Regions from separate parts of the Streptomyces sp. NPDC052910 genome, predicted to be linked through region 3. Evidence: riboswitches for the same ligand, from Rfam matches in the RefSeq annotation. Region 3 holds a riboswitch; each other region holds the start of a gene.
What was found. A riboswitch is a leader RNA that binds a small molecule or an ion and turns the genes downstream of it on or off. The one in region 3 is predicted to bind cobalamin.
Positions count from the first base shown of each region.

Region 1: it holds a riboswitch for cobalamin, as region 3 does, so the genes downstream of both, nicT (Nickel transporter NicT) here and metE (5-methyltetrahydropteroyltriglutamate--homocysteine S-methyltransferase) in region 3, are expected to answer to the same signal.
Region 2: it holds a riboswitch for cobalamin, as region 3 does, so the genes downstream of both, ACZ6X9_RS02530 (ribonucleoside-diphosphate reductase subunit alpha) here and metE (5-methyltetrahydropteroyltriglutamate--homocysteine S-methyltransferase) in region 3, are expected to answer to the same signal.

Region 1 covers NZ_JBVJJR010000002.1:424,383-434,217, forward strand. Annotated here, with positions in the region: gene ACZ6X9_RS07670 (ArsR/SmtB family transcription factor) at 68-1,294, opposite strand; gene ACZ6X9_RS07675 (alpha/beta hydrolase family protein) at 1,275-2,519, shown strand; gene ACZ6X9_RS07680 (class I SAM-dependent methyltransferase) at 2,680-3,513, opposite strand; gene nicT (Nickel transporter NicT) at 3,636-4,766, opposite strand; cobalamin riboswitch at 4,800-5,026, opposite strand; gene ACZ6X9_RS07690 (APC family permease) at 5,333-6,841, shown strand; gene ACZ6X9_RS07695 (YIP1 family protein) at 6,937-7,527, shown strand; gene ACZ6X9_RS07700 (cytochrome P450 family protein) at 7,695-8,897, opposite strand; gene ACZ6X9_RS07705 (MAB_1171c family putative transporter) at 9,268-9,835, opposite strand, start outside.
Region 2 covers NZ_JBVJJR010000001.1:589,905-599,739, forward strand. Annotated here, with positions in the region: gene ACZ6X9_RS02515 (DUF3311 domain-containing protein) at 204-479, shown strand; gene mctP (monocarboxylate uptake permease MctP) at 476-2,101, shown strand; gene ACZ6X9_RS02525 (hypothetical protein) at 2,237-2,665, opposite strand; adenosylcobalamin-variant (AdoCbl-variant) riboswitch at 3,033-3,133, shown strand; gene ACZ6X9_RS02530 (ribonucleoside-diphosphate reductase subunit alpha) at 3,307-5,712, shown strand; gene ACZ6X9_RS02535 (ribonucleotide-diphosphate reductase subunit beta) at 5,712-6,725, shown strand; gene ACZ6X9_RS02540 (YciI family protein) at 6,900-7,331, shown strand; gene def (peptide deformylase) at 7,399-8,028, opposite strand; gene ACZ6X9_RS02550 (tetratricopeptide repeat protein) at 8,118-9,104, opposite strand; gene ACZ6X9_RS02555 (HD-GYP domain-containing protein) at 9,444-9,835, opposite strand, start outside.
Region 3 covers NZ_JBVJJR010000002.1:688,354-698,188, forward strand. Annotated here, with positions in the region: gene abc-f (ribosomal protection-like ABC-F family protein) at 1-1,614, opposite strand, end outside; gene ACZ6X9_RS08725 (hypothetical protein) at 1,882-2,121, opposite strand; gene ACZ6X9_RS08730 (alpha/beta fold hydrolase) at 2,123-3,154, opposite strand; gene ACZ6X9_RS08735 (2'-5' RNA ligase family protein) at 3,551-4,126, opposite strand; cobalamin riboswitch at 4,262-4,485, shown strand; gene metE (5-methyltetrahydropteroyltriglutamate--homocysteine S-methyltransferase) at 4,645-6,963, shown strand; gene mmsB (3-hydroxyisobutyrate dehydrogenase) at 7,099-8,058, opposite strand; gene ACZ6X9_RS08750 (hypothetical protein) at 8,055-8,192, opposite strand; gene ACZ6X9_RS08755 (peptidase inhibitor family I36 protein) at 8,798-9,208, shown strand; gene ACZ6X9_RS08760 (ribosomal protein L7/L12) at 9,623-9,835, opposite strand, start outside.

The DNA of each region.
Region 1 (9,835 bases), 260 kb from region 3:
GCCCGGAGTCCGGCACCCATCGGCCGACGCCCGACGTCCGCGCCCAGGGGGCGGCCCGGAAGCCCCTTCACCGCACGAGCAGGTCCCCCAGGGCCGTCCGGCGGTGGAGCACCGCACGTCCCCGGCGGTCCGAGGTGACGAGGCCCGCGCCGCGCAGGGCGGAGGCGTGGGCGGAGGCGGTGGCGTTGCTGACGCCCAGCCGGCGGGCGAGGCCGGTGGTGGTGTGCTCGTCGGCCAGCAGGAGCAGGACGTCGTGGCGGGTCCGGCCCAGTACGGCGGTGAGCGGCTCCGCCGGCCCTCCGGCGCCCGCGGGGTCGAGCGGGCGGCCGGGGCCGGCCGGGTAGGTGAGGCCGAGCGGGCCGTCGGGGAGGTCGGCGACGAGGGGATGGCCCGTCCAGTGGAAGGTGGGCAGGAGCAGCAGGCCGCGTCCGGCCGGGTGGAGGTCCCGGTCGGTGGGGGCCGGCAGTTCCCAGACCGTGCCGCGCAGCCGGCCTCCGGGGACGAGGGAGGCGAGCGCCGCGCCGGTGCCGTGCTCGGCGGCGGTGACCGCGTGGCGGGTGAACTCGGCCCGGTGCAGGTCCTGGACCAGGGGCCACACGGGAGCGAGGACGGTGTCGAAGGCCGCCCGCTGGGCCCGGCGCAGGAGCCGCCAGGCGTCGGGGTCGTCGGCGTGCAGCCGGCGGACCCAGGGGGCCGGCGGCCGTCCGCCGTGGACGCGTTCCAGCTCCGAGCGGACCGGTTCCGGGGCGGCCCGGACGGCTGTCAGCCCGTCCGCGAGGGTGTCGTGGAAGACGTCGAGGAAACGGGGTGCCACCCCGGCGGGCACCAGGTCCGCGAGCGGTTCGGCGGCGGGCGGCAGGGCGCGGAGCAGTCGGCGCCGCCACCGGCCGAACAGCAGGGCGTCACGCGGCGAAACCAGCGTGCTCAGGGCCGCGTTGAGCTCCTGGAGCGGGGCCGGGCGGGGCGCGAACCGCACCCGGGCGAGGTCGTCGGCCGTGAGGTGGACGCGGAACACGGTCTTCCCCTCCCCGGGGCCCGCGCGCGGGGCGCGAGCCATCGTTTCGGCGCCGAGGTTGCGGCGCCATCGTTTCGGCCACGGCCTGAACGTTCGTCCGGACCGGCCGCCGACGGCCAGCATGCCGGTGGTGGCCGCCGCGGCGCACGCGGGGGCCGGAGCGAGGGAGAGCAACTTGCCATACGCGAAAAGCGCCGCGCCGAACACGAGAAGCGCCGCGCCCGACTCGAGAAGCGCCGCGCCGTACTCGAGAAGCGTCGTGAGCAGACGATCCGTCATCGCCGCCACCGCGACCGGGGCCGCGGGAGTGCTCCTGGCCGGGGGCGCGGCCGTCGCCCCGGCGGGGGCCGCCGGGGCCCGGCCGGTGGTCCTGCGGCTGCCCGCGCCGTCCGGCCCGCACCGGGTCGGGGCGACGGTGCTGTACCTGGTGGACCGTTCCCGGCCGGACCCGCTGACGCCCGGCATCCCGGTCCGGGAGGTGATGGTGACCGTGTTCCACCCGGTCGGCGCGGTCGGGGGCCGGCCCCGGGCGCGGCAGATGACGCCCGGCGCGGCGGCCTTCTTCAGGGAGATCGACGTCCGGGTGCACCGTCTGCCGGCGGCGGGGGTGGACTGGGCGGCCACGCGCACCCACGCGTACGTCGACGCCCCCGCCCTCGCGGGGCGCCGGCCGGTGCTGCTGTACAGCCCCGGGGGCGGCGATCCGCGGACCATGGGCACCGGGCTCGCGGAAGACCTGGCGAGCCACGGGTACGTGGTGGTGGCCGTCGACCACCCGGGGGACGCCGGCGAGGTGGAGTTCCCGGCCGCGATGGACGGGCGGGAGCGGGTGCGGCCGACCGTTCTCACCGGGGAGCCCGGCCCCGGCCTCTTCGACGTCCTGGTCGAGACCCGGATCGCGGATCTCCGTTTCGTCCTGGACCGGTTGGCGGACCTGGCCGCCGGCCGCTCCCCCGACGCGCTGGGGCGCCCGCTGCCCCGGGGGCTCGGCGCGGCCCTGGACCTGCGGCGGGTGGGCGTGTTCGGGCACTCCCTCGGCGGCACCGCGGTGACCGAGGCGATGCGCCGGGACCGGCGGATCGGGGCGGCGGTCGACCTGGAGGGGTATCTGGACCGGCCGCCGGGCGGCGACGGCCGGCCCGGTGAGCTGTTCCCGGTGGCACTGGAGGGCACGGACCGGCCGCTGCTGCTGGCCGGTACGGACGGCTTCCGGAACGAACGGTTCGAGCGCTCCTGGCCGGCCGTGCTGTCCCGTTCGGCCGGGCGGGCCAGGCGGTGCCGGCTCGACGACGCCGGGCATTGGGTGTTCACCGACTACGCCGCCCTGGCGCCTCGCTTGCAGGCGGCGGGGCTGATGCCGGCCCGGGACCGGGACGCGCTCGTCGGCCCCGCCGCGCCGGACCGGTCGGTTCCGGCCGTGCGGGGGCTGGTGCGTTCGTTCTTCGACCGGTGGCTGGCGCCGCGCGGCCGGGGGCGGGTCCCGACGGCCGTCGCTGACTCCTGACCCCGCCGGCCCCTGGCGACCCGCTGTCACCCCGGCCGGGGGCGGCTTCCGACGGCCGCCCGCCGGCCCCTGACCCCCGCCGACTCCGGGCGCCCGCGACCGCCCGGCCGGGAGCGGCCATCCGACGGCCGCCCGCGGTCCTCCGGCGCCCGGTCCCCCGCTACACCCCGGCAGCGGGGAACTCGAACCGCACCAGCCGGAACACGTCCCGCAGTCCGGGGACGAGGCTCGTCAGGCGGGCCTCCAGCCGGGCGAGCGGCGGGGTCCGGCGGACGTCGGGGAGGCCGCAGCCGCGGACGACGTCCAGGCAGGTCAGGCCGGGGTGCAGGCGTTCCAGGTCACGCGGGTCGTCGATGCCCCAGTGCAGGGTCGCGCCGGTCCTGCGGAGGACGGGTATCAGCGGCTGCATGCGGACGCCCAGGCCGCTGAGGCAGTCGAACAGGAGCTGTCCGCCCGGGAAGTGAGCGGTGATCCGGCGGATCAGGCGTTCGCCCTCGGCCCGCCGCAGGTACATCGAGAGCCCCTCGAAGACCGCCACCACCGGCCGGTCGGCGGGGAGTTCCTCCAGCCAGCCGTCGGCGGTCACGGAGGCCGCGAGGGTGCGGTGGTCGCCGCCGGGGTCCGGGAGGAGGCGGTCGCGGAGGGCGACGACCTCGGGCAGGTCGACGTCGATCCAGCGCGTCTCCGGGGACCGGGCGAGGCGGTGCGCCCGGGTGTCCAGCCCGCAGGCGAGGTGAAGGACCGTGACGCGGGGCCGACGGGCCAGGTACGCGGCCGTCCAGTCGTCCAGGCAGCGGGCGCGCAGCGCGACGCCGGCCGCGTTCACGGACGTCATGCCCGTCCTGCGGAAGTCGTAGTCGATGCGCCGGACGGTCTCCAGAGCGGTCCGGTCGTGCAGGAGGGAGTGGCAGGAGCGGCTGTCTACGGCGCGGCCGTGGAGGGTGGCGAGCAGGGTTTCCGGGACACCGGTGAGGGTGATCTGCTGGCGGTCCATGTGCCTCCTCGTCGAAGAACGGACGCTTCCCCTCTCACCGTAGCCCCGGCGGCCCCCGCCCGTCCCGGCTCCGGCGAAGCCGCCGGGCGGGGGCGCGGGGCGGGCGCCGCCGGGGCGCCGCGTCAGCCCTCCGCCGCCGGGACCGACGCGCCCCGGGCGGCCCAGCGCTGCTCGACCTTGGCCAGCCGCCAGTAGGCGAGTGCCGCGGCCCAGACGACGACGAACAGGCCGACGATGACGAAGCCGACGTTGTCGAGGTTCAGTCCGGCGATCCAGCCGGTGACCGCGTCGTCCAGTTCCAGCTTCTCGTGGAGTACGCCGACCAGTTCGATGGTGCCGATGAGGAAGGCGACGGCGATCGACAGGCCGGTGATGGTGAGGTTGTAGTAGACCTTGCGGACCGGGTTGGAGAACGCCCACTGGTAGGCGAAGTTCATGAACGTGCCGTCGAGGGTGTCGAAGAGGCTCATGCCGGCGGCGAACAGCAGCGGCAGGCAGAGGATCGCGTACCAGGGCACACCGGCGGCGGCGCCGCTGCCGGCCATGACCATCAGGGTGACCTCGGTGGCGGTGTCGAAGCCCAGGCCGAAGAGGAAGCCCAGCGGGTACATCTGGCCGGGGCGGCTGATCGAGCGGGTGAAGCGGCCGAGGATCCGGTTCATGAAGCCGCGCGAGTCGAGGTGTTCCTCCAGCTCCGCCTCGTCGTACCGGCCCTCGCGCATGGCGCGGAAGATGCGCAGGATGCCTGCGAGGGCGACGAGGTTGAGAGCGGCGATGAGGTAGAGGAAGCCGCCCGAGATGCTGGTGCCCATGATGCCGAGCGTCTGGTGGGTGGCCGAGTCCTCGTCCATCAGCGTGCTCGCCATGTGGGTGCCGCCGGCGACCAGGGCGGTCAGCACGACCACGACGCTGGAGTGGCCGAGGGCGAACCAGAAGCCGACGGAGACCGGGCGCTTGCCGTCGGCCATCAGTTTGCGGGTGGTGTTGTCGATGGCGGCGATGTGGTCGGCGTCGAAGGCGTGCCGCATGCCGAGGGTGTAGGCGGTGACGCCGAGGCCGACGCCGTAGACCTTGGAGCCCACTTCGTAGTGGTTCGGGGCGACGAGCAGGAAGAGCACGCCGAACGCGACGACGTGCAGGGCGGCTATGACGGCGAGCAGGCCGGCGGTCCGCACGGTGTCCTGGCGGCGCCAGCGGAAGGCGGCGGACGGCCCGGCGGGCGCGTCGGTGGGCGCATCGATGGGCAGGGTCATCTTGGGGTTCACGCTCCAGCACCTCGTGGATCGGTTCACTGAGATGCCGTGGCCGGTCTCCTGGCTGACGGGTTCGTTCGCGCCCGCCCCCGCCTTCCCGGCAGCCGGCTGCGGCCAGTGGCTCCACGCGCCCCGGCGGGCCGCGTGGAACGGGACGGTCACTCCCCGATCACAGTGGCGAGGGCCGCTCCGGAATCGGACGCCCCCCGGGGGAGGGTCCTGCACCGGTCTTCCCGAACACCACGGCCGGGTCACTGTAACGCCCCTGCCAGTACGGATGCACCGAGAGTGGCGATTGTCATGTCCTGCCTCAGGGGGCGCTCCGGTTCCGGTGACGGCTCCCGCCCCCTGACGCGCTCCGGCCCCGTGCGCCCCGGGTCTTGACGCGGTGCGGACCGCCCGGCCAGAGTCGCCCAGCACCCCGTCCGGCGCACCGGCCCCAACTCCCGTGCGCTGTTCGGGCGATGCCCGCGTCACGGTCCGTGCCGCCTCGTGCGGGGTGATGGACGGGCCGGGCGGGCCGGTGCTACGAGTGCAGGTAACGCGCCAACGGGAAGGGCGGCCCCATGGGAGAGAAAGCGGACGCGCCGGACGGCCGGGACGGATTCGTCCGCCGTGTCGGGCCGTTCCAGGCCACCGCCATCAACATGAGCCAGATGTGCGGCATCGGCCCGTTCGTCACCATCCCGCTCATGGTCGCGGCCTTCGGCGGCCCGCAGGCCGTCATCGGTTTCCTGGCGGGCGCGCTGCTCGCCCTCGCGGACGGCCTGGTGTGGGCCGAGCTCGGCGCGTCGCTGCCGGGCGCGGGCGGCAGTTACGTCTACCTGCGGCAGGCGTTCCAGTACCGGACGGGCCGGCTCATGCCGTTCCTGTTCGTCTGGACGGCCATGCTCTACGTGCCGTTGGCCATGGCCAGCGGTGTGATGGGCTTCGTCCAGTACCTGGGGTACCTCTGGCCGGGCATGACCCCGGCCCAGGGCGACCTGACCGGGCTGGCGCTCATCGTGGTCGTGGTGGCGCTGCTGTGGGGACGGGTGGAGAACATGGCCCGGATCACGACGGTCCTCTGGTGCGTGATGATCGCGGCCGTGGTGCTGGTGATCACCGCCGCGTTCACCCACTTCAGTCCGGACCGGGCGTTCACCTATCCGTCGCACGCCTTCGACCTGACGGCGCATCACTTCTGGATCGGCTTCGCGGCCGGCCTGACCATCGGCATCTACGACTACGGCGGTTACTGGACCACCGCCTACATGGGTGCCGAGATCAAGGACCCGGGACGCACCATTCCGCGCTCCATCATCTACTCCATCCTCGGCATCATGGCGATCTACCTGCTGCTGCAGATCGGCACCCTGGGCGTCGTGGACTGGCGGGACATGCTCGACCCGGACAACGCCGCCTCGTCCTCCGTGGCCTCCGCCGTCCTGGAACGCACCTGGGGGACGGGGGCCGCCGACGCCGTCACGGTCCTGGTCCTGATCACCGCCGTGGCGTCGGTCTTCACCGGGCTGCTGGGCGCCTCCCGCATCCCCTACAACGCGGCCCGGGAGAGGGTCTTCTTCCGGGCGTTCGGCACCCTGCACCCGCGCCACCGCTTCCCCGTCCTCGGCCTGCTGAGCATGGGGGCGATCGGCTGCGTCGGCTTTCTGATCGGCCGTCACACGGATCTGGCGACGCTGATCCAGTTGCTCACCACGGTGATGGTGCTCGTCCAGGCGCTCGGGCAGATCGCGGCCGTCACCGTGCTGCGCCGCCGCCAGCCGACGCTGCCGCGCCCGTACCGGATGTGGCTCTACCCGTTGCCGAGCCTGGTGGCACTGGTCGGCTGGCTCGTCATCTACGGCTACGCCGACCGCAATTCGCCCGGCCGGCACCCCATCGAGTGGTCGCTCGCCTGGTTCGGCGCGGGGTGCCTCGCCTTCCTCCTGTGGGCGCGCGTCGAGCGGGTCTGGCCGTTCGGTCCCCGGGAGATCAGCGAGGAGTACCTGCCGCGAGCCGACGGCGGACCCGGCGGGAACGCCGCGCCGGAACCCGACGCCGACACCGGCCCGGTGGAGCCCACGCCCGCCTGACGGAGCGTCCGCGCCCGCCTCGGCGGCCGGGCCGCCCGACGCCCCGTCACCGACCGGCCCGGGCGGCCCGCCCGGGCGGTGAGAGAATCGCCCCCATGCCCCTGACCACCACGACCTCCCCCCGCCCCCCGGACTCCGGACGGCGCAAGCTGCTCTGGCACCGGCTCATATTCGGGCTCTGGTACCGGCCCGTCGAAGTGCTCGACGAGGCCCGGGACCGGAGCGTCTGGGGCGCCGCCATGTTCCTCTGCCTGCTGTGCGGGGCGCTGGGAACCCTGGCCAAGGACTCGTTCTGGGCCCAGTGGGACGTCAGTCCCCCACTCGCCCTGGAGGCCATGGCCATCGGCTCGGGCGTGGTCCTGCTCGCCAGCCTGCTGCTCGGCCTGGTCACCCACGCCATCGCCCGCAGGCTCGGCGGCAACGGCCGGCCCGGGCCGACGGCGAGCCTGTTCGTCCTCGTCTTCTGGACCACCGACCTCCCCCGGCTGGTCCTGGACTCCTTCCTCCCGACCGCGTCCATCCCGGTCCGCGCCACCGCCTCGGTCACCGCCGCCTTCGGCTGCGCTCTGGCCACCCTCCTGATCCGCGGCCAGCACCACCTGCCGACCCACAAGGCGGCGGCGGCCGTCAGCGTCCAGATGCTGGCGGCGGCGGCACTCCTGAAGTTCCCCCCGGGCAGCGGCTGAGCGGCCTCCCCGCACCGGAATCTCCCCGGCCCCTCCGGCCCGTCATCGCGGCGGGCCGGTTCGTCATGCGCCCGGCCCCGGGCACGCGAAGGCCCGCCCGGTGCGACGGGGGATGCACACCGGGCGGGCTCGAAGACAGTTCTACCTCATCAAGGATGGGTTATGCATCAAAAACGTGTTCGGCTTGCGGTCGACCAGCGCACGGGGAGCGAAATCAGGCCACGGGCGCGCATCGACGGACGCCATTTCAGTTCCTCTCGCGGAACGGCGAGTTCCAGCTTGTCGAAGCGCTCCAGCAGGGCCGCGAGGGCGATTTCGGTCTCCGTCCGGCCGAGGGCGGCACCCAGGCAGTAGTGGATGCCGTGACCGAGGGCGAGGTGACCGAAATCACTGCGTCGCAGGTCAAGGCGGTCGGCGTCGGGGAAGCGGGTGGGGTCGTGGTTGGCGGAGGCCAGGGAGAGGAGGACGGTCTCGCCGGCCGGCACGGTGACGCCGCCGATCTCGACGTCCTCCAGCGGGAAGCGGCGGATGGCCAGCGGAGCGGGTCCGTCGTAGCGGTTCAGTTCCTCCACGGCCGCCGCGAGTCCGTCCGGATTCTTTCGCAAGGCACGGAGCTCTTCCGGGTGGTCCAGCAGGGCGAGCACCGAGTTGGCGATCAGGTGCACGGTGTTCTCGTAGCCGGCGAACAGGAGGAGGAAGACGAGCGACGTCAGTTCGTCCTCGGACAGGCGGTCGCCGCCGTCCCGCACGGCGATGAGGTCGGACAGCAGGTCGTCCGCGGGGTCGGCGCGCTTGGCGGCGAGCAGGCCGGTGAAGAACCGGATCATGTTCCCGATCGCCTCGCGGGCCGCCTCCGGGCGGGCCGGGTCCGGGGTGATCAGGGCGTCGGTCCAGCTCCGGAAATCCCGGCGGTGGTCCTGCGGGATGCCCAGCAGGTCGCACATGACGAGGATGGGCAGCGGGCCGGCGTACACGGCCAGCAGGTCGGCGCCGCCCGCCGGTTCGACCGCGTCCAGCAGGCCGTCGGCGAGGCGGCGCACCGGCTCCCGCAGCTTCTCCACCCGCCCGGGCGTGAACGCCTTGACCACCAGGCGCCGGACGCGGGTGTGGTCCGGCGGATCCATGTTGAGCAGGTTGGCGTCGAGAGCCGGAGGCAGCGAGAAACCCGCGTAGTTGCCGGGCTTGGCGTGACGTTTGTCGAGGGAGAGCCGCGGATCGGCGAGCGATCGGCGGACGTCCTCGTAACGGGTCACCAGCCAGGCGGGATTGCCGTCCGCGCCCTGGACACGGTGGACCGGGCCGGCTTCCCGGAGCGCGGCGAGGGTCCCGTAGGGGTCGGCGATGAGGGACGCTGTGTCGATGGGTCGCATGGCTCCGACCCTAGGGGGGCGGTGGCGGGCGGGGGTCGGGGGGCCGCGTTTTCACCCGCTCCCGGTCCGGCGTACGAAACCCGTTCCCAGCACGGTGGACAAGTCCCGTTCCCGGTCCGGCGTACGGCACCCGGTTCCCGTTCGGTGTACGACCGTTTCCGGTTCGGCGTACGCCCGATGCAGGCCCGGTGAGCGACCATTCCGGCCCGGCGTACGCCCGATGCGGGTCCGGCGCGCGACCGTTTCCGGCCCGGTGGACGAATTCGGCGCGGGCGGCACCGGTCCCGTGAGTACGGGCACCGGCGCCGGCCCGCGCCGCGGGCGGCCGTGACCCCCGTCCATGGCCGCCACGTCTGTGGGACGCGCGTCCTCAGTGGGGACGGCGCTCCGCACTGGTCTCCCGTAACTCCTCGAGCACGGCGTCGACCAGTTCGTCGTGGAAGACGTCGGCGACGAGCGCCAGGTGCTCGTGCTCGGCCGCCGGGTCGGAACTGACGGTCACCACCACGCTGTCGGCGTGCGGGACCGGGACGTGGCCGGTCGCCTGGTTGGCCAGGCCCCGGCGGAAGGCCGCGGCCTCCACGACGGCGGCGAGCCGGCGCTCGTCCAGCGCGGCGGCGTCCGCCCGGCGGTGGGCGATCTCCAGGGCGGCGGGCTCGACGTGCCGGCGGACGCCGCGCTGGATGTCGCGGATCTCGGCCATCTGCCGGTTGGCCCGCCATTCCAGGTCGGCCAGTGGCCAGCGGGAGGCCCAACGGGAGGTGCCGATGGTCACCTCGGGGACGTGCGCGGTGACCTCCTCCCAGAGCGGGTGGAGGCGGCGCAGCCGGCGCCAGGCGGTGGCACGGGGGCCGACGGCGGGCAGCGAGAAACCGAGGAGGACCAGCAGGGCCGCCACCGAGGCGCTCATGGGGGCCACGCCGTTGGAGAGCCAGTAG
Region 2 (9,835 bases), on a different contig from region 3:
GCGGTCGGGGAGCCCGGGGCGCGCACCCAGCGCCCCGGCATGTCAGGGAACTTGATGTTGTCATACCGATATCCGGACAGGGGGTGACGACCGGAGGCTCCCTCACCTAGATTTCGTGCGCATTACGCGAATGATCGCGCCGCGAGGAATCGCTCCGCGAGCGTCGCGCCATGCCGCCGACCGCACGGGGACGGAGCCGTCGCATGTCCGAACCACCCGCTTCCGCACCACCCGCCGACGGCCGTCGCAAGCCGGTCGTGACCCTCCCGATGGTCGTCGCGGGCGTCTGTCTCGCCCTGCCGTTCGCGGCGATGCTCTGGGTCGATTCCTATGCCAGGCTGACGCCGGCGTTCATCGGCATCCCGTTCTTCTACTGGTACCAGATGCTCTGGGTGATCGTCTCCACGGCGCTGACGACCATCGCCTACGTGCTCGTGCGCCGCCAGGAGCGGGAGCGGAAGCGGGGTGGGCGGCCGTGAAGGACGGCGTCAACGGTGTCGCGCTCACCGTGTTCATCATCTTCTTCCTGGCCGTCACGGTCATGGGTTTCTACGCCGCGCGGTGGCGGCGGGCGGAGCACGCCGACAATCTCGACGAATGGGGTCTGGGCGGGCGCTCGTTCGGCACCTGGATCACCTGGTTCCTGCTGGGCGGCGATCTGTACACGGCGTACACCTTCGTCGCCGTGCCGGCGGCCGTCTACACCGGCGGCGCGGCCGGGTTCTTCGCCGTGCCGTACACGATCCTCTGCTACCCGCTCGTCTTCACCTTCCTGCCGCGCCTGTGGTCGGTGTCGCACAAGCACGGTTACGTCACCTCGTCCGACTTCGTCAGGGGCCGCTTCGGCTCCCGGGGACTGTCGCTGGCGCTCGCCCTCACCGGCATCCTCGCCACGATGCCCTACATCGCGCTGCAACTCGTCGGCATCCAGGCCGTGCTGGACGTGATGGGGATCGGTGGCGGGTCCAACTGGTTCATGAAGGACCTGCCGCTGCTCATCGCCTTCGGCGTGCTCGCGGCCTACACCTACTCCTCCGGGCTGCGGGCCCCCGCTCTGATCGCGTTCGTCAAGGACGCTCTGATCTACATCGTCATCGCGGTCGCCATCATCTACATCCCCGTCAAACTCGGCGGTTTCGACGACGTCTTCGCCAAGGCGGGCGAGGTGTTCTCCGTCAAGAACCCGGACACGGGCAAGCCGCGCGGCGCCCTGGTCACCGGGCCGGACGCGCAGTGGGCGTACGCGACCCTGGCCCTCGGTTCGGCGATGGCCCTCTTCCTCTACCCGCACTCCGTGACGGCCGTCCTCTCCAGCAAGAACCGCAACGTCATCCGGCGCAACACCACCATCCTGCCGCTGTACTCGCTGATGCTGGGGCTGCTCGCGATGCTCGGTTTCATGGCGGTCGCGGCCGGTATCAAGGTGAAGAACGCCCAGTTGGCCATTCCGCAGCTTTTCGAGGACATGTTCCCGGACTGGTTCACCGGCGTCGCCTTCGCGGCGATCGGCATCGGCGCCCTGGTCCCGGCGGCCATCATGTCCATCGCCGCCGCCAACCTGTTCACCCGCAACATCTACAAGGATTTCCTGCGCCCGGACGCCTCTCCCGCCCACGAGGCGAAGGTCTCCAAGCTGGCGTCCCTGCTGGTGAAGGTCGGCGCCCTGGTCTTCGTGCTCACCATGGACAAGACGGTGGCGATCAACTTCCAGTTGCTGGGCGGCATCTGGATCCTGCAGACGGTTCCCGCCCTGGTCGGCGGGCTCTTCACACGCTGGTTCCACCGCTGGGCCCTGCTGGCGGGCTGGGCGGCCGGCATGCTGTACGGCACGTGGCGCGCGTACGACACCCCGAGCGCCACGCAGGACCATTTCGGCAACACCAACCTCATCCCCCTCATCGGGGAGAAGGGGTATATCGGGCTCACGGCCTTCGCGCTGAACGTGCTCGTCGCGGTCGTGCTGACCTTTGTGTTCAAGGCGCTCGGCACACCGGACGGCGTGGACGAGACGAAGGCGTCCGACTACACGGCGGACGCCGGCGACCCGGGCGTCCAGGCCGAACTGCCCCCGGCGACGGCGGGAGCGCCGGGCGGGCACTGACGCCCCGGACGGGCGGGCCAGGGGCATCGTAGGCCCCTGGCCCGCCCGTTCCCGCACCCCGCGCCCCTTCTCCCGTCTCTCCCGCCCCGACGGCCCCGTGTGGTGCCGTTCGGGGCAGACGCCCCGGTGACGGCGTCACGGACGGACCGGGCTCCCGGTGCCGCCCCCCTTCCTCTTCAGCCAGGCCCGGCCCGGCCAGTCGGCGTGTGTCACCCGCATCGCCTCCCACGCCGGCAGCAAACCGGAGCCGACGCGGGCGGCCCGGCCCGCCTGCTCTCCGGCCATCCGATAGCCCATGTCGCTGGAGTCGACGAAGTGGTAGGTGCCGTCGGTGATCACGACCTTGGCGGCGACCCCGGCGAGCCCTTCCAGCAGGCCTTCCCGCAGCGCGGGCAGATGCTCCGCGGGCAACCGGTCTTCGGGGACGACGCTGCGGACCTCCAGCCCGCCGTCCGGGCCGGGCGGTTCGAAGTCGGCGACGATGTGCGCATAGGGACCGCAGGCGCCACGGTTCAGCCGGATGAGGACGCATATCTCTCGTACAGGAACGGGAAGATCGGTCATGCGGGCCACGGTAGGGGAGGCCCGGTTCACGGGACAGCGGATATCCCCGGGGCGTGGGGGTTCCGCCGCGGCCGGCGATTCGTCGCCCCGTCCGGCGGCTCGCGGCGGTGTGATCGATCTCCTGCCGGCGAGGGTGAGCGCTGCGCGCCGTGACGGAGTCGTCCGCCGCCGGCTCCCGCACCGCTCCTACGCTTTCGTGAAGCCCGGGCGCCCTTCCCGTCTCCCGCCCGGCGAGCGGCGATCGCTTCCGTGAACGGCGGCCTCGAAGCCCCCTCCCGATAGCACATTCCGCGACCGTCCCATGACGTGACGACACAACATGTGGGGGCACGCGCGACCGTCGGCACTAGATGTATGCTCGTGCTCGCTGTCGCCGCAGGGGAATCCGGTGGAAATCCGGAACTGTCCCGCAACGGTGTACGTACGGGCCCAATCCGCCCGTTCCGCAGTCCGAGGACCTGCCGGCAGCACGCCAGCACCGGGCCCGCCCGGTACGGCGTCTGAACACGTCCGGGCCTCGCGGGTTGGGCCGGTGGACGCCCGCGCGCACGCCTCGTACGGCTTCCGTACGCCGTCGGCTGCGCGTGCGCGCCCCCCTGCCCTCCCACCGAGGCCCCCAGCCGAGCGAGGGAGAGCCACACGTGACGATCGCGCCCGCGGAACCTGCTTCAGGTCCGGTTTCAGCGCCCGAGGCGGACACGGTAGCGACCGGCGGCCCCGGGACCGCGCTCCTGCGCACCCTGACGGAGCTCACCGCCGATCTGCCCGCCACCGACCCCGGCAAGGTCGCCGCCGCCGCGCTGCGCGGCCGGCACCCCGGGTCGGACGAGGCCGAACTGCGTTCGCTGGCCACCGAGGCCGCGGCCGGGCTGATCTCCGAGGAGCCCGAGTACTCGCGGCTCGCCGCGCGGCTCCTGACGCTCGCCATCGCCCAGGAGGCGGCCGGGCAGGGCGCGGTCTCCTTCTCCGCGTCCGTCGCCACCGGCCACCGCGAAGGCCTGATCGCCGACGACACCGCCGCGTTCGTGCGCACGCACGCCGAGCGCCTGGACGCCCTCGTCGAGGGCGCGCTCGCCGACGGCGCCGACGACCGCTTCGGCTACTTCGGTCTGCGCACCCTGCACAGCCGCTACCTGCTCCGCCACCCGATCACCCGCGACGTGATCGAGACGCCGCAGCACTTCCTGCTGCGTGTGGCCTGCGGTCTGGCCGAGGACCACTCGGTCCGCGCCCTGGAGGACGTGGCCGAGCTCTACCGCCTCACCAGCACGCTCTCGTACCTCCCCTCCTCCCCCACGCTCTTCAACTCCGGCACGCGGCACCCGCAGATGTCGTCCTGCTACCTGCTGGACTCGCCGCTGGACGAGCTGGACTCGATCTACGACCGCTACCACCAGGTCGCGCGGCTGTCGAAGCACGCGGGCGGCATCGGCCTCTCGTACTCCCGGATCCGCTCGCGCGGTTCGCTGATCCGCGGCACCAACGGCCACTCCAACGGCATCGTGCCGTTCCTGCGGACGCTCGACGCCTCCGTCGCCGCCGTCAACCAGGGCGGTCGGCGCAAGGGCGCGGCCTGCGTCTACCTGGAGACCTGGCACGCGGACATCGAGGAGTTCCTGGAGCTCCGCGACAACACCGGTGAAGAGGCCCGGCGCACCCACAACCTCAACATCGCGCACTGGATCCCGGACGAGTTCATGCGCCGGGTCGAGGCGGACGCCGACTGGTCGCTGTTCTCCCCGGCGGACACCCCGGACCTGGTCGACCTCTACGGCGACGAGTTCGACGCCGCGTACCGGAAGTACGAGGCCGAGGGCAAGGCCGTCAAGACCATTCCGGCGCGGGTGCTCTACGCCCGGATGATGCGCACCCTCGCGCAGACCGGCAACGGCTGGATGACGTTCAAGGACGCCGCCAACCGCACCGCCAACCAGACCGCCGAGCCCGGCCAGGTCGTCCACTCCTCCAACCTCTGCACGGAGATCCTGGAGGTCACCGACGACGGCGAGACCGCGGTCTGCAACCTCGGCTCCGTCAACCTCGCCGCCCACCTCGGCGCGGACGGCGAGATGGACTGGGCGAAGCTGGACCGCACGGTCCGCACGGCCGTCACCTTCCTCGACCGCGTCGTGGACATCAACTTCTACCCGACCGAGCAGGCGGGGAACTCCAACTCCCGCTGGCGCCCGGTCGGTCTGGGCCTGATGGGTCTCCAGGACGTCTTCTTCCGGCTGCGGCTGCCCTTCGACTCCTCCGAGGCGAAGGCGCTGTCCACCCGGATCTCCGAGCGGATCATGCTCGCGGCGTACGAGGCGTCCGCCGACCTCGCCGAGCGACACGGCCCGCACCCGGCCTGGTCCGCGACCCGCACCGCGCGCGGCGTGCTGCACCCGGACCACTACCCGAACACCGAGCCGACCTGGGCGGAGCGCTGGGACGCGCTGCGCGCCCGGATCGCCTCCGTCGGCATGCGCAACTCGCTGCTGCTGGCCATCGCGCCGACCGCGACGATCGCGTCCATCGCCGGTGTCTACGAGTGCATCGAGCCGCAGGTGTCGAACCTGTTCAAGCGCGAGACGCTCAGCGGTGAGTTCCTCCAGGTCAACACCTACCTGGTGGAGGACCTGAAGAAGCTCGGCGTGTGGGACCGCGCCACACGCGACGCGATGACCGACGCCAACGGCTCGATCCAGGACATGGCGTGGATCCCGCAGGAGGTGCGCGATCTCTACCGCACCGCCTGGGAGATCCCGCAGCGCGCCCTGATCGACATGGCCGCGGCCCGCACCCCGTACCTGGACCAGAGCCAGTCGCTCAACCTGTTCATGGCCTCGCCCACCATCGGCAAGCTCAGCTCGATGTACGCGTACGCCTGGAAGCAGGGCATCAAGACCACGTACTACCTGCGTTCGCGCCCGGCGACCCGGATCGCCCGGTCTGCCGGCGCGGCCGCCACCGTCCCCGTCCCCGTCCAGCAGGCCGCGCCCGACGCGGACGCCATCGCCTGCTCCCTGGAAAACCCCGAGTCCTGCGAGGCCTGCCAGTAATGTCGAACGAACAGAAGAACCTGCTCGACCCGGGCTTCGAACTGACCCTGCGCCCCATGCGGTACCCGGACTTCTACGACCGCTACCGCGACGCGATCAAGAACACCTGGACCGTGGAGGAGGTCGACCTCCACTCCGACGTGTCCGACCTCGCCAAGCTCTCCCCGGGCGAGCAGCACATGATCGGCCGGCTCGTCGCGTTCTTCGCGACCGGCGACTCGATCGTGGCCAACAACCTCGTGCTGACGCTGTACAAGCACATCAACTCCCCCGAGGCGCGGCTGTACCTGTCGCGGCAGTTGTTCGAGGAGGCCGTGCACGTCCAGTTCTACCTGACGCTGCTGGACACCTACCTGCCCGACCCGGACGACCGCGCCGCCGCCTTCGCGGCCGTGGAGAACATCCCGTCCATCCGGGAGAAGGCCCAGTTCTGCTTCAAGTGGATGGACTCGGTCGAGAAGATCGACAGGCTGGAGACGAAGGCCGACCGCCGTCGCTTCCTGCTCAACCTGATCTGCTTCGCCGCGTGCATCGAGGGCCTGTTCTTCTACGGCGCGTTCGCGTACGTGTACTGGTTCCGCTCGCGCGGTCTGCTGCACGGTCTCGCCACCGGCACCAACTGGGTGTTCCGTGACGAGACAATGCACATGAACTTCGCGTTCGAGGTCGTGGACACCGTCCGCCAGGAGGAGCCCGACCTCTTCGACGACGAGCTGCAGCAGCAGGTCACGGACATGCTGAAGGAGGCCGTCGAGGCGGAGCTGCAGTTCGGCCGCGACCTGTGCGGCGAGGGCCTGCCGGGCATGAACACCGAGTCCATGCGCGAGTACCTCCAGTGCGTCGCCGACCAGCGCCTCCAGCGCCTCGGCTTCGCCCCGGTCTACGGCTCGGAGAACCCGTTCTCCTTCATGGAGCTGCAGAACGTCCAGGAGCTGACCAACTTCTTCGAGCGCCGCGCCTCCGCGTACCAGGTGGCGGTCGAGGGCACGGTCGCGTTCGACGACGAGTTCTGAGCCGGCACGCCTCGGTGACGAGCGGGCCCTTCCGGAGTTCTCCGGGAGGGCCCGCTCCCGTTGTGCGGCACCCTCGCGAAAAACCGGCGACACGTCGGCCGGGGCGCCCGGACCGCCGCCACCTGCGGGGAGGCTGGTCGTCAGGGGGCAGCAACGGGACAGGAGACACACCTGATGCGCGTCATGATGATCGTCAAGGCGACCGAGGAGTCCGAGGCCGGCGTGCTGCCGACCCGGGAGGAGGTCGCCGACATGCAGCGGTACAACGAGGCCCTGGCCAAGGCGGGAGCGCTGCTGGCCGCCGACGGGCTGTGGGCGTCCTCGGAGGGCGCCCGGGTGGTGTTCGCGGGCGGGAAGCCCAGCGTGATCGACGGGCCGTTCGACGAGATCGGCGAGCTGATCGCCGGTTACTGGGTGATCCGGGTGGACTCGATGGACCAGGCCCGGGAGTGGGCGGCTCGGATCCCGTTCCGGGAGGGCGTGGTCGAACTCCGGCGCGTCTTCGAACCGTCCGACTTCCCGTCCGACGTGCTACCGCCCGAGGAGGCCGCCCGCGAGGAGGCGCTCCGCGAACGGCTGCGCGGGGGCGGCGGTGGCGGCGCCTGAACGAGCGGGGGGCCGGGCGGCCCGTTCCACGCCGCCCGGTCCGTTCGCGCCGCCCGCCCGGGGCCCGTCAGTCGTTGGGGACGACCGGGTAGCGCGGCGTGCCCTCGGCCATCTGCCGGAGCGCGTCCTTGCGGTCGCGCTTGGAGAGGCGGTCGATGTACAGGTAGCCGTACAGGTGGTCCGTCTCGTGCTGGAGGCAGCGGGCGAAGTAGCCGGTGCCCTGGACGGCGATCGGGTTGCCCTTCATGTCCTGGCCGCGCACCACCGCGTAGTCGGGGCGGGCCAGCGGGGCGTACGCGGTCGGGACGGAGAGGCAGCCCTCGTTGGAGTCGTCGAGGATCCGGCGGTCGGCCGGGAGCTCGTCCAGGACCGGGTTGCAGACGTGGCCCACGTGCCGGACGCCCTCGTCGTCCATGCAGTCGTAGACGAAGACCTTCAGGTCGACGCCGATCTGGTTGGCGGCCAGGCCGACGCCCTCGGCGGTCCGCTGGCTGGCGAACATGTCGTCGATGAGGCGGGCGAGCTCGTCGTCGAACTCCGTGACGTCCTTGCACTCCTTGTGCAGGACGGGGTTGCCGACCACGGTGATCGGACGGGACGTGCCGCGCTCGCGGTGCGCGGTCTCCCGCTCCTCGCAGTCCTCGGTGTCCACGATGAACTCGTCGTTCACCGGCTGGTCGGTCTCTCGCTGCGCCATCGCCGCCGTACGCCTCTCTCACAACCCGAATGCACTGTCACGCCCCGGAGCCCGGGGCCCGTCCAGGGTAAGCGGACCGGGCCCGGCGCTCAGCAGACCTCTTCCAGATCCCGCCACTCGCGGGTGTCGGGGCTGTCCGCGACCCAACCGTCCAGCAGCCCGCGGACCAGCCCGGCGGGGGCCGCGATGCCGCACTCGCGCTCGGGAACCCACAGCAGACCGGAGCCGGCCGTGCGGTGGCCGAGCGGGCCGGGGTGGCCGGGCTCGCTGTGGTCGTGCGGGTCCAGGTGCTCGCCGTCGCCCTCGTCGCTGGGCATCCGGCTCTCCGAGCAGGTGCGGCAGAGCAGCCGCACCGAGGACGACCAGTCCTCGGCGGCGAACCCGGCGTCGGCCGCCAGCCGCTCCAGCGCGTCCCGGTCCGCCTCGGTGGCGGCCTCCAGCAGGACGACCCAGGTCGGCACCGGTGAGGGCGCCCACAGCTCGATCTCGTCGAACACGGGGTACGAGGGCCCGGCGGCGGTCACCCGCTCGCCGTGCGGGACGCCGTCGTGCAGTACGACCTCGCCCCAGCGGCGGCCGGAGGACGGCAGCGGGATGGACAGCACCTCCATGCGGGCCGGGTCGAGCCGGCGGCCCCAGACCACCTCGGCCTCGCCCTCGGGCGAGAGCCGGACGGCCGCGCTGCCCAGCTCCATCCCGAGCGGCTCGCCGGCCGGGCCGCCCTCGCCGGGCACCCGCAGTCCGTACGCCTGCCAGGCGCGGCGGGCCAGCGGCCAGTCCTGGAGGGCGGTGGCGGCGATGCCCACGTTCCACCAGTCCGGGGCGCCCGCGTCCCGGTCCAGCAGCGCCACCGCGCGCAGCCCGGCGGCGCGGGCCTGCTCCCAGTCGTGCCGGAACTTGTGCAGCAGGGCCAGGTTGAACCAGGACTCGGACAGCCACGGCTCCATGTCCGCGGCGCGCGTCAGGAGCGCGCCGGCGTCCTCGTACCGGCCGTCGCCGATGAGCGTGAAGGCACGGTCGGTGGCCTGCCGCCACGAGGCGGAAGGCCGGTGCCGTACCCTGCCGAAGATCCTCACGATGTCCGCCTGCTGGTGTGTCGACGTTCCGCGTGCAACCACGCCGGATGGCCCAGGTGGCCGGCGCCGTCCTCCCCGACGGCCGCCCGCCACGCCTTGCTGACGGTCCGGCCCGCGGGCCGGGCCGCCGTGCCGGGGAGCCGCGCCCACCACGACGCATACGCCGCGACAGCGCTCATCACACCCCCCGATCCCGCTTTCCCGTCAGTATTTCTCGATTTCTCGGTCGTTGCGTTCTCCGCGTGCGCCGCGTCCTTCTCTTCGCATCCAACCATGCCCCGTCGGACGCCCGCTCATTACCCGTGGGTTAGTCGTGCTACTCGGGACGCGGCGGGCGTCTCACGGGTCCGGGTGCACCGGCGTGCCGCGCGCGAGCACCCGCGCGAGCGCCTCCACCACCCGGGGCTCGTGGTCGTGCGCGGTGGCCAGGCGCAGCCGCTCCAGGGCGCGCGCGGACGTTCCGTGCCCGCCGGGTGCGGGGCCTGTGGTGTCGGCGGGGGTGGTGAGCTCGTCGTAGGCGTTGGCGGTCCGGACGACGCGGGCGGCGAGCGGCTGCTCGCGGTAGGGGTCCGCCTGGCGCTCCACGGCGGCGGCGACCGCGGGCGCGACCGCGGCGTCCAGCGGGGCCAGTCGCGCCACGCTCCCGCCCAGCCGGGCCAGCCGGCGCCGCTCCTCGGCGGGCAGCGGTTCGGTCGCCCCGGCCGGGACCGGGTCGACGAGTGAGAGCTGGC
Region 3 (9,835 bases):
CTCCGTCAGCTCCCCGTCCGCGACCCGCAACCACCGCCGCACGCCGATGCGTTCGAGGAAGCGCTCGTCGTGGCTGACGACCACGAACGCGCCCCGGTAGCAGGCCAGGGCGCTCTCGAGCTGTCCCACCCCGACCAGGTCGAGGTTGTTCGTCGGTTCGTCCAGCAGCAGCAACTGCGGGGCCGGTTCGGCGCACAGGACGCAGGCGAGCGTGGCGCGCAGGAGTTCGCCGCCGGAGAGGGCGCGTACGGGCAGGTGCGCGCCGGGGCCGCGGAACAGGAACCGCGCGAGCAGGTTCATCCGCTCCGCCTCCGGCCGGTGCGGGGCGGCCGCCGCGAAGTTCTCGGCCACGGTACGGCCGGGGTCGAGCAGGTCGAGGCGCTGCGAGAGGGAGGCGATCCGCCCGTCGGCCCGCCTGACCGTCCCGGCGTCCGGGGTCAGGTCGCCGGTGATCAGCCGCAGCAGCGTGGTCTTGCCCGCGCCGTTGGGCCCGGTGAGCGCGATGCGCTCGGGTCCGCGGATGGTCAGGTCGACGCCGTCCCCCGCGAACAGGTCGCGCTCGCCGTGGCGCACCCGCAGCCGCTCGCCGAGGACGAGGGTGCGGCCGGCGGGGACGTCGGTGTCGGGCAGTTCCAGGACGAGCCGCTGCTCGTCCCGCAGGGCGCGGCCCGCCTCGTCGAGCCGGGCGCGCGCCTCGTGGACGCGGGTGGCGTGCGTCTGGCCGGCCCGGCCGGCGGACTCCTGGGCGCCGCGCTTCATGTTCCCGGCGAAAATGCGCGGGAGGCCGGCGTTCTTGAGGTTGCGGGCGGCGTTGCTCGCGCGCTTCTCGGCCCGTTCGCGGGCCTGCTGCATCTCGCGCTTCTCCCGCTTCAGCTCCTGCTCGGCGTTGCGGACGTTCTTCTCCGCGACCTCCTGCTCGGCCCGTACGGCCTGCTCGTACTGGGTGAAGGTGCCGCCGTACAGGCGCAGTTCACCCCGGTCGAGTTCGGCGATGCGGTCCATGCGGTCGAGCAGTGCCCGGTCGTGGCTGACGAGCAGGAGGGTGCCGTTCCAGTCCGAGAGGACGTCGTAGAGCTTGTGGCGTGCTTCGATGTCGAGGTTGTTGGTCGGTTCGTCCAGCAGCAGCACGTCGGGCCGCTTGAGCAACTGCGCCGCCAGGCCGAGGCTGACGATCTGGCCGCCGCTGAGCGTGCCCAGGGTCCGGTCGAGGGCGAGGTGGCCGAGGCCGAGCCGGTCGAGCTGGGCGCGGGTGCGCTCCTCGATGTCCCAGTCGTCGCCGATGGTGGCGAAGTGTTCCTCGCTCACGTCACCGGACTCGACGGCGTCGATGGCGCGGACGACCGCGTCGACGCCCAGGATCTCGGCCACCGTCGGTTCGCCGGCGAGGGGGAGGGTCTGCGGGAGGTAGCCGGTCGTGCCGTGCACGCTCAGGGCACCGGCGGTCGGGCGGAGTTCGCCGGCGATGAGCTTCAGCAGGGTGCTCTTGCCGGAACCGTTGGGCGCCACCAGCCCCGTACGTCCGGCGCCGACGGTGAAGGACAGGTCCTCGAAGACCGGGGTGTCGTCGGGCCAGGAGAAGGCGAGCTGGGAGCAGATGACGGAAACGTCGGACATGTGGATGACCTCGCGTGGAACCGAGGGCAGAGCTCCCCGCCGCGCGAAGAACCGTCGCGCGGAGAGCACTGCGCCTGAACACAGGGAAAAGGGGAGGACGAGACGACCACGACGGCGGTACCGCTCGGAGCGCGCCTGCCGGTGGCCGATCAGATCCGGGTATCACCCGGAGATGTCGTCGTCACCCACCATGTCCGGTCTCCTCTGCGAAAGATCATTGACGCCTTCACCATACCAGCCACACGGCCGCGGTGCGCGGGTGACGCCTCAGAGCCCCAGGTCCCAGGCCAGGCAGGCGAGATGGGTCCGCACCTCGGGGCCGCCGGCGCCGTACTCCGGGGCCCCGGGCGAGGCCGCCTTCTCCTCGGTCATGTCCTCGTAGGCGATCCGCTCGGGCAGCGCGCCGAACCGCGCGTGGCGCACGGCCGAGTCGCCGTCCCGCATCCCGCTTTCCCGTGTCGTCATCTTCTCGATCCTTCCACTCCACTGGAATTGATGGAACGTCACGTCACAGACGATCGGCGTCGATGACGGCCCGGGCGAACGCCTCGGGCGCCTCCTGGGGCAGGTTGTGGCCGATCCCCTTCAGGGTCCGGTGGTCATAGGGGCCCGTGAACCGGTCCCGGTAGGAAGACCCGTCGCCCGGGGCCGTGAACGGGTCCCGCTCGGCGTCGAGCGTCACCGTCGGCACAGCGATGAACGGCCGGGCGGCGAGCCGCTTCTCGTACGGCTCGTACCGCCGCTCGCCCTCGGCGAGGCTCAGCCGCCAGCGGTAGTTGTGGATCACGATGGCGGCGTAGTCCGGGTTCTCGAAGGCGGCGGCCGTGCGCCCGAAGGTGGCGTCGTCGAAGTCCCAGGTCGGGGAGACGGTGTCCCAGACCAGCCGGGTGAGGTCGTGCCGCTTGTCCTGGTCCTCCATGGCGGCCCGGCCGCGCTCGGTGGCGAAGTAGAACTGGTACCACCAGGCGTGTTCGGCCGCGGGCGCCAGCGGCCGGAGGTTCGCCTCCCGGTCGACGACCAGGTAACCGCCGACCGACACCAGGGCCTTGCAGCGCTCGGGCCACAGCGCCGCGACGATACCGGCGGTCCTGGCCCCCCAGTCGAACCCGGCGAGCACCGCCTTCTCCAGCCCCAGCGCGTCCATCAGGGCGACGGTGTCGAGGGCGAGGGCGGACTGCTGCCCGTTGCGGAAGGTCCGGCCGGAGAGGAAACGGGTGGTGCCGTGGCCGCGCAGAAAGGGAACGATCACCCGGTACCCCTCGGCCGCCAGCAGGGGCGCGACCTCGGCGAAGCTGTGGATGTCGTACGGCCAGCCGTGCAGACAGACGACCGGCGGCCCGTGCGCCGGCCCCGCCTCGGCGTAACCGACCTCCAGCAGACCCGCCCTGACCTTCTTGAGCGGGGGGAACGCGCCGCGCCCGCGGGAGCCTCCGGCACCGCTCCGCCGTTCCGCCGCGGCCCACGCCGGTGCCGGCCCCGAAGTGACCGCGCCGCCTGCTCCGAGGCCGAGCGCCTTGCCGAACGTCCGCCGATCGATCATGTCGAGCCCTCCGTGCGTGCGAAGTGCCTGGGCCCGGGACAGCGGGCGTGCCGACGACTATGGCACGGCGCGCGTCACCGGTCAAACAGGTGACGCCATGCAACTCCGCGCGGTACGAGGAGGCTTGCTCGCCGACCGACCCCGACCTCGCCACCCGTCCCGCGCCTGAAGACGCGCACCCCGGGCGCGCTCGGGGGCGTGGGGGGCGCAGCCCCGCAGGGAACGGCGAAAGGAAGGAGCACGAACCCCCCTCAAACGAACACCCCTCACACCCCGCCCACGACCGGGTCCACCCGCGCGTGCGGATCGGCGCCCCGCAGGCAGTGCTCCTCCACCGCCCGCCACCGCGTGCTCCACGCCGTCCGCCGGGGAGCACGCCCTCGGACGGACCCGCCCTTACTCCGCCGACGGCTGCCGCACCTCCCCCGTCCCCAGCGTGATCACGGCCCGCGCCCGCATCGGCTCCTCCTCCCCGCGCCGGGAGAGCAGGGTGATCTCCTCGACCTCCGCCGACAGCGTCCCGAGCCGCGGCGTGAGCTCGGCGGCCAGGGCGCGCGGCCGCGTGGTGCGGCCGAGCGAGAGGTGCGGGACGAAGCGGTCGCCGCGACCGCCACAGAGCGGGAAGCGGGACGTCAGCTCCTCGTACAGCAGCTCCCAGGGGGCCCGGCCCGCGGCCGCCGGGTCGAGCCACACCGTGGCGTACCGCCGGTGCCGGAAGTACCGGACGCCCGCCGGCCGGGCCGGGAAGGCCGGGCACTCGGCCGCCGCGGCGGAGAGCGGCGGCAGGGCCCGGGGGAACTCCTCCTCGGGCACGAAGCCGAACAGCAGGTTCACATGCGGGGGCCACCGCCGCACCTGCGGGTCGTGCTCCCGGCGGATGTCCTGGATCACCGGCCACAACGCGCGCGGCGGCAGCCACGCCACAGCCGTCCGGGCCGTCGGCGCCACCCCGGGGAACAAGTCGCCGCCCACCCCTCCATGCTCCCCGCCGCACCGGCTCCGCACGAGTCGGACGGCCCCCGTCCGCCCGCCGCACAGCGCGTCCCACGTATCCCGGCTCACCTTTCCCGTCACGAACTCCCTTCCACCGGCGGCCTCGCAGCCTCTAGGGTGGCGGGTGCAGTCGGTTCGCCCCGTCCGCCAGGCGGGAGGCGTCGCAAGAGGGAACCCGGTGCGAATCCGGGACTGCCCCGCAGCGGTGAGCGGGAACGACCGCCGTCATACGCACTGGGCCCGGCGTACCGGGCCCGGGAAGCGACGGCCAGTAGGTGTCTCGTACGACACGAGGCGCGCCCGCGAGTCCGAAGACCTGCCCACTGCCCGCGTACGGCCCACCGTGCGCGGACATCCCGGTGACCTCGAGGGCGGGTCGGCGTACACACCAGGCGGACGGCCGCGCCGAGCCACGCGCGTCACCGCCCGGTCCGTCGTCCTTCGCGCCCCCGATCCGTGCCGGGATCCCAGGGAACGAGCTCGCGAAGGAGATCTCCGTGACCACCAAGCCCGCGGCCGCGGCAGCACGGGCCACCGTGTACGGCTACCCCCGTCAGGGGCGGAACCGGGAACTGAAGAAGGCCGTCGAGGGGTACTGGAAGGGCCGCGTCGACGCGGCCGGGCTCCGGTCCGTCGCCGCCGGTCTGCGCCGGGACACCTGGCGGGAGCTGACGCGGGCCGGCGTCCACGAGGTGCCGGCCGGCGACTTCTCGTACTACGACCACGTCCTCGACACCACCGTCATGGTCGGCGCGATCCCCGCCCGCCACCGCGCCGCGGTGGAAGCCGACGAACTGGCCGGCTACTTCGCCATGGCCCGCGGCACCCAGGACGTGGCGCCGCTGGAGATGACCAAGTGGTTCGACACCAACTACCACTACCTGGTGCCGGAGCTGGGGCCGGACACGGTCTTCGCCACCGACTCGTCCAAGTACACGGAGGAGGTCAAGGAGGCGCTGGCCCTGGGCCTGACCCCGCGGCCCGTCCTGGTCGGTCCCGTCACCTACCTCCTGCTGGCCAAGCCCGCGCCCGGCGTCGCACCGGACTTCGACCCGCTGACCCTGCTCGACCGGCTGCTGCCCGTCTACGCCGAGGTCCTGTCCGACCTGCGCGCGGCGGGCGCCGAGTGGGTGCAGCTCGACGAGCCGGCCCTCGTCCAGGACCGTACGCCCGCGCAACTCGGCGCGGCCGCGCGGGCGTACCGCGACCTCGGTACCGCCACCGACCGGCCGAAGCTGCTGGTGGCCTCCTACTTCGACCGGCTCGGCGAGGCCCTCCCGGTCCTGGCCAAAGCCCCGGTGGAGGGGCTCGCCCTGGACTTCACCGGGCCCGCCGCCGCCAACCTGGACGCGCTGGCCGCCGTGGGCGGGCTGCCCGGCAAGCGGCTGGTCGCGGGTGTCGTCGACGGGCGCAACATCTGGGTCGCCGACCTGGAGAAGTCGCTGACCACCCTCGGCACCCTGCTGGGGCTCGCCGAGCGGGTCGACGTGGCGGCCTCCTGCTCGCTGCTCCACGTCCCGCTCGACGCCACCGCCGAACGCGACGTCGACCCCCAGATCCTGCGCTGGCTCGCGTTCGCGCAGCAGAAGGCGGACGAGGTCGCCACCCTCGCCCGGGGCCTGACCCACGGCACCGGCGCCATCGCCGCCCGATTGGCCGCCAACCGCGCCGACCTGGCCTCCCGGGCCGCCTCTCCGATCACCCACGACCCGGCGGTCCGGGCCCGGGCCGCCGCCGTCACCGCGGCCGACAGCCGCCGCACCGGCCCTTACCCCGAGCGGGCCGCCGCCCAGCGCGCCCGGCTCCGACTGCCGCTGCTGCCGACCACGACCATCGGATCCTTCCCGCAGACCGACGAACTCCGCGCCGTCCGGGCCGGTCTGCGGGCCGGACGGCTCGACGCGGCCGGCTACGAACAGCGCGTCGAGGCGGAGATCCGGGAGGTGATCGCCTTCCAGGAGAAGGCGGGCCTGGACGTCCTCGTGCACGGCGAGCCCGAACGCGACGACATGGTCCAGTACTTCGCCGAGCGGCTGACCGGCTACCTCGCCACCCGGCACGGCTGGGTGCAGTCGTACGGCACCCGCTACGTCCGCCCGCCGATCCTGGCCGGCGACGTCTCGCGCCCGGAACCGATGACGGTGCGCTGGACGACGTACGCCCGGTCCCTCACCGAGCGTCCCGTCAAGGGCATGCTCACCGGTCCGGTCACCATGCTCGCCTGGTCGTTCGTCCGCGACGACCAGCCGCTCGCCGAGACGGCCCGGCAGGTGGCCCTCGCCCTGCGCGACGAGGTCGGCGACCTGGAGGCGGCCGGTACACCGGTCGTCCAGGTCGACGAGCCCGCGCTGCGGGAGACCCTGCCGCTGCGCGCCGCGGACCGCCCGGCCTACCTGGAGTGGGCCACCGAGGCGTTCCGGCTCACCACCGGTGGCGTGCGGCCGGACACCCAGATCCACACGCACATGTGCTACGCCGAGTTCGGGGACATCGTCCGGGCCATCGACGACCTCGACGCCGACGTCATCAGCCTGGAGGCGGCCCGCTCGCACATGCAGGCCGCCCGCGACCTGGCCGCCCACGGCTACCCGCGCGAGGCCGGTCCGGGCGTGTACGACATCCACTCCCCGCGCGTACCGGGCGCGGAGGAGGCGGCCGACCTGCTGCGCACCGGCCTGAAGGCGATCCCCGCGGAACGGCTGTGGGTCAACCCCGACTGCGGCCTGAAGACCCGCGGCTGGCCGGAGACCCGGACCTCGCTGGAGAACCTGGTGGCCGCCGCCCGGACCGTCCGCGCCGAGCTGTCCGGGACCTGACGGGCCCGGGCCGTGGCCGCTCCCCTCCCCCCGTCCGCCGGCGCGCGCGGGCGGGGGCGGGCAGGCGGAGGCACCGGCGCGCCGACGCACCCGGCTCCCTGTCGGATGCGTCGGCGGCACGGACGGCACCGTACGTCACACAGCTCCGTCGCCCTTCCCGGAGCGGTCCTGTATCGCGCGAATGATCCCGGAGAAGTCCTCCCCCGCTCCCCGGCCCTCGGCGAACGCGGCGTACAACTCGGCCGCGCGCAGCCCGAGGACGGCGTCCACGCCGCCGGCGCGGATGGCGTCGGCGGCGAGTCCGAGGTCCTTGGCCATCAGCGGGGCGGCGAAGCCGGGCCGGTAGTCGTGGTTGGCGGGGCTGGCCGGGACGGGGCCGGGCACAGGGCAGTTGACGGTCAGGGCCCAGCACTGGCCGGAGGAGGTGGAGGCCACGTCGAACAGGGCCTCCCGGGAGAGGCCGAGGCTCTCGCCGAGGACGAAGGCCTCGCTGACGGCGATCATCGAGATGCCGAGGATCATGTTGTTGCAGATCTTGGCGGCCTGCCCGGCCCCGGCGGGCCCGCAGTGCACGGATCTGCGCCCCATCGCGGCCAGCACCGGTTCGGCGGCCGCGAACTCCGCCGCGTCGCCGCCGGCCATGAAGGTCAGCGTGGCGGCCTCGGCGCCGAACACCCCGCCCGAGACGGGCGCGTCCAGGGGCCGGTGCCCCGCCTCGCGCACCACCTCGTGGGCGGTCCGCGCGTCAGCCACGTCGATCGTCGAACAGTCCACAAACAGGGTGCCGGGCCGCGCGGCGGACAGCAGCCCCTCGTCCTTGTAGAGGCCGAGGACGTCCCGTCCCGCCGGCAGCATCGTGAAGACGACGTCCGCCTCGGCCACCGCCTCGGCGGCCGACGCGGCCGGCCGGACCCCCTTCGCGCCGGCGGCCCGAACGGCCTCCGGCAGCAGATCGAAACCGGTCACCCGATGTCCCGCCTTCACGAGGTTGGCGGCCATCGGTCCGCCCATGTTGCCCAGGCCGACGAAGCCGACGGCCTTGCCTTCCGTGGCGGTCGGCGCGTTCGTCGTCGGGTTGGCGGGGGTCGCAGTCACCAGGGCACCTCCTGTAGTGGAGCGTCGCCGGGGGCGGGAACGGCCCCCGGGTCGCCGAGCGGGGCGAAGCAGCGGCCGACGACGTCCTCGGCGGAGCCGTCGGCGAACGTGGGGGCACGGCGGGCGTCCGGCACGGAGGCCGGTTCTCGCCGACGGGCCGGGGATGGACGCCCGCTGTCGGGGCAAGGCCGGGGGCCGGCCCGGGGCCGGGGGCCGGAAGCCGGGGGCCGGCGTGGGCGGGGGCGGGGCGTGGCGGGAGACGCGGGCCTTCCGGTTCGGCTCCCGCCCGTTGGGCGGCGGCCCGGCATCCCGGCTCCCGGATCACCACGCGCCTGCCGCCTTCCCGGCGTCGCGTCGCCGCTCCGCCAGTGACGTTCCCCCGGTCGGCGACCGCCAGGTCCGGACGGCCTGTCGCCGTTGCCCACGCGCCTTTGGCCACGGCGGGACGTACCGGATTTCCGCCAACGTGCCTGCACCACGGGCTTGTCGGCCCTGACCATATAGTTGGGCGTCCTGCCGAGTCCAGGGTCGTCCCGGGCGGGAAATCGGCCCGCGCACGCCCGCGTGCACCTGCCCGCGTGCGCTCCCCGATGCGCCGTCACCTCAACCGGTGTGCTCCGTGTGCCGTGGCGGGGTAGGGAGGGAGGGAAGTGTTTCCTCCACTCGCCCGGCCGTCCCCGGCCGGCCCCCACCGCCTCCGGCGTCATCCCCCGCCGACCGGACCAAGGAGCCCCAGAACGTGAAGAACGCGTTGCGCACTCTGCTCGTTCCGCTGGCCGTGACGGCCGTCGCCGCACTGCCGGCCGCCGCCCCGGCCCACGCCGCCGACGGGTACGACCGCTGCCCGGCCGGCTACTACTGCATGTTCTCCGGCCTCGACGGCACCGGCGACATGATCACGCTGCGCAGGAGCACCCCGGACCTCGCGGCCCTCGGCATGAACGACCGGGCCAAGTCGGACTGGAACCGGACGGCTTCCACCATCTACCTCTGGTCCGACGCGAACTACAGCGGCTGTACGACCGTGACCTCCGCCGGTCCGACCGGCAAGGGCAACTTCTTCCCCTCCTACCAGGACTTCTTCAGTTCGGTGCAGTTCGACGGCCCGGGCGGCCCGAGCTGCGGCACCCCGCCAGGCGAGAGCCGCTGACCGCGCGGGAGGACGACGGCCCGGGAACAGCCGGCCCGGGAACCGGGAACATGGGGCCCGGGCCGGCGGAGTGCGCCGCTCCCCACTCGACTCGCCCTCTGACAACCATGGAGGGGCGGCCGCGCCTCCTCGGACAGGGCCTGCAGCGCTGTGCCCGCCGTCTCACACCGGGGGCGCGCCCTCATCCTCCGCCCGCCGGTTCTCACGCGGGACGCCCAGACACCCGTCGTCGGTCGGCCGGCGGCGCAAGCCGAAAGGCACCCCGAGCGCGTCGGACTCCTGCCGCGCCCATCCGACGCCCGGCCCCGCCCCGGCACCAACCGACCGCCGCCGCGCGGGCGCGGGGCGTGCCCGCCATGCGTGCCACCGGCGGCGGTGCCGGTACGGCCTCCGTCGGGCCCGGCGGTGTACGCCCTACGCCGCCAGCCGGTCGACCGCGGCCTTGGCCTCCTTCAGGCCCTCCCCCGTGAGCTGCCGGTACGCCTTGATCGCCGTCAACTTCTGCCCTCGGCGCGCGAGATCGGCGATCCGGTCGAGCTCCGGGCCGTTCTCGCTGATTCCCAAGTGGTTCAGCATCAGGTCGACCTTGCGCTCCAGCCGGGACATCCTGCGGTTGACCCGGTCGAG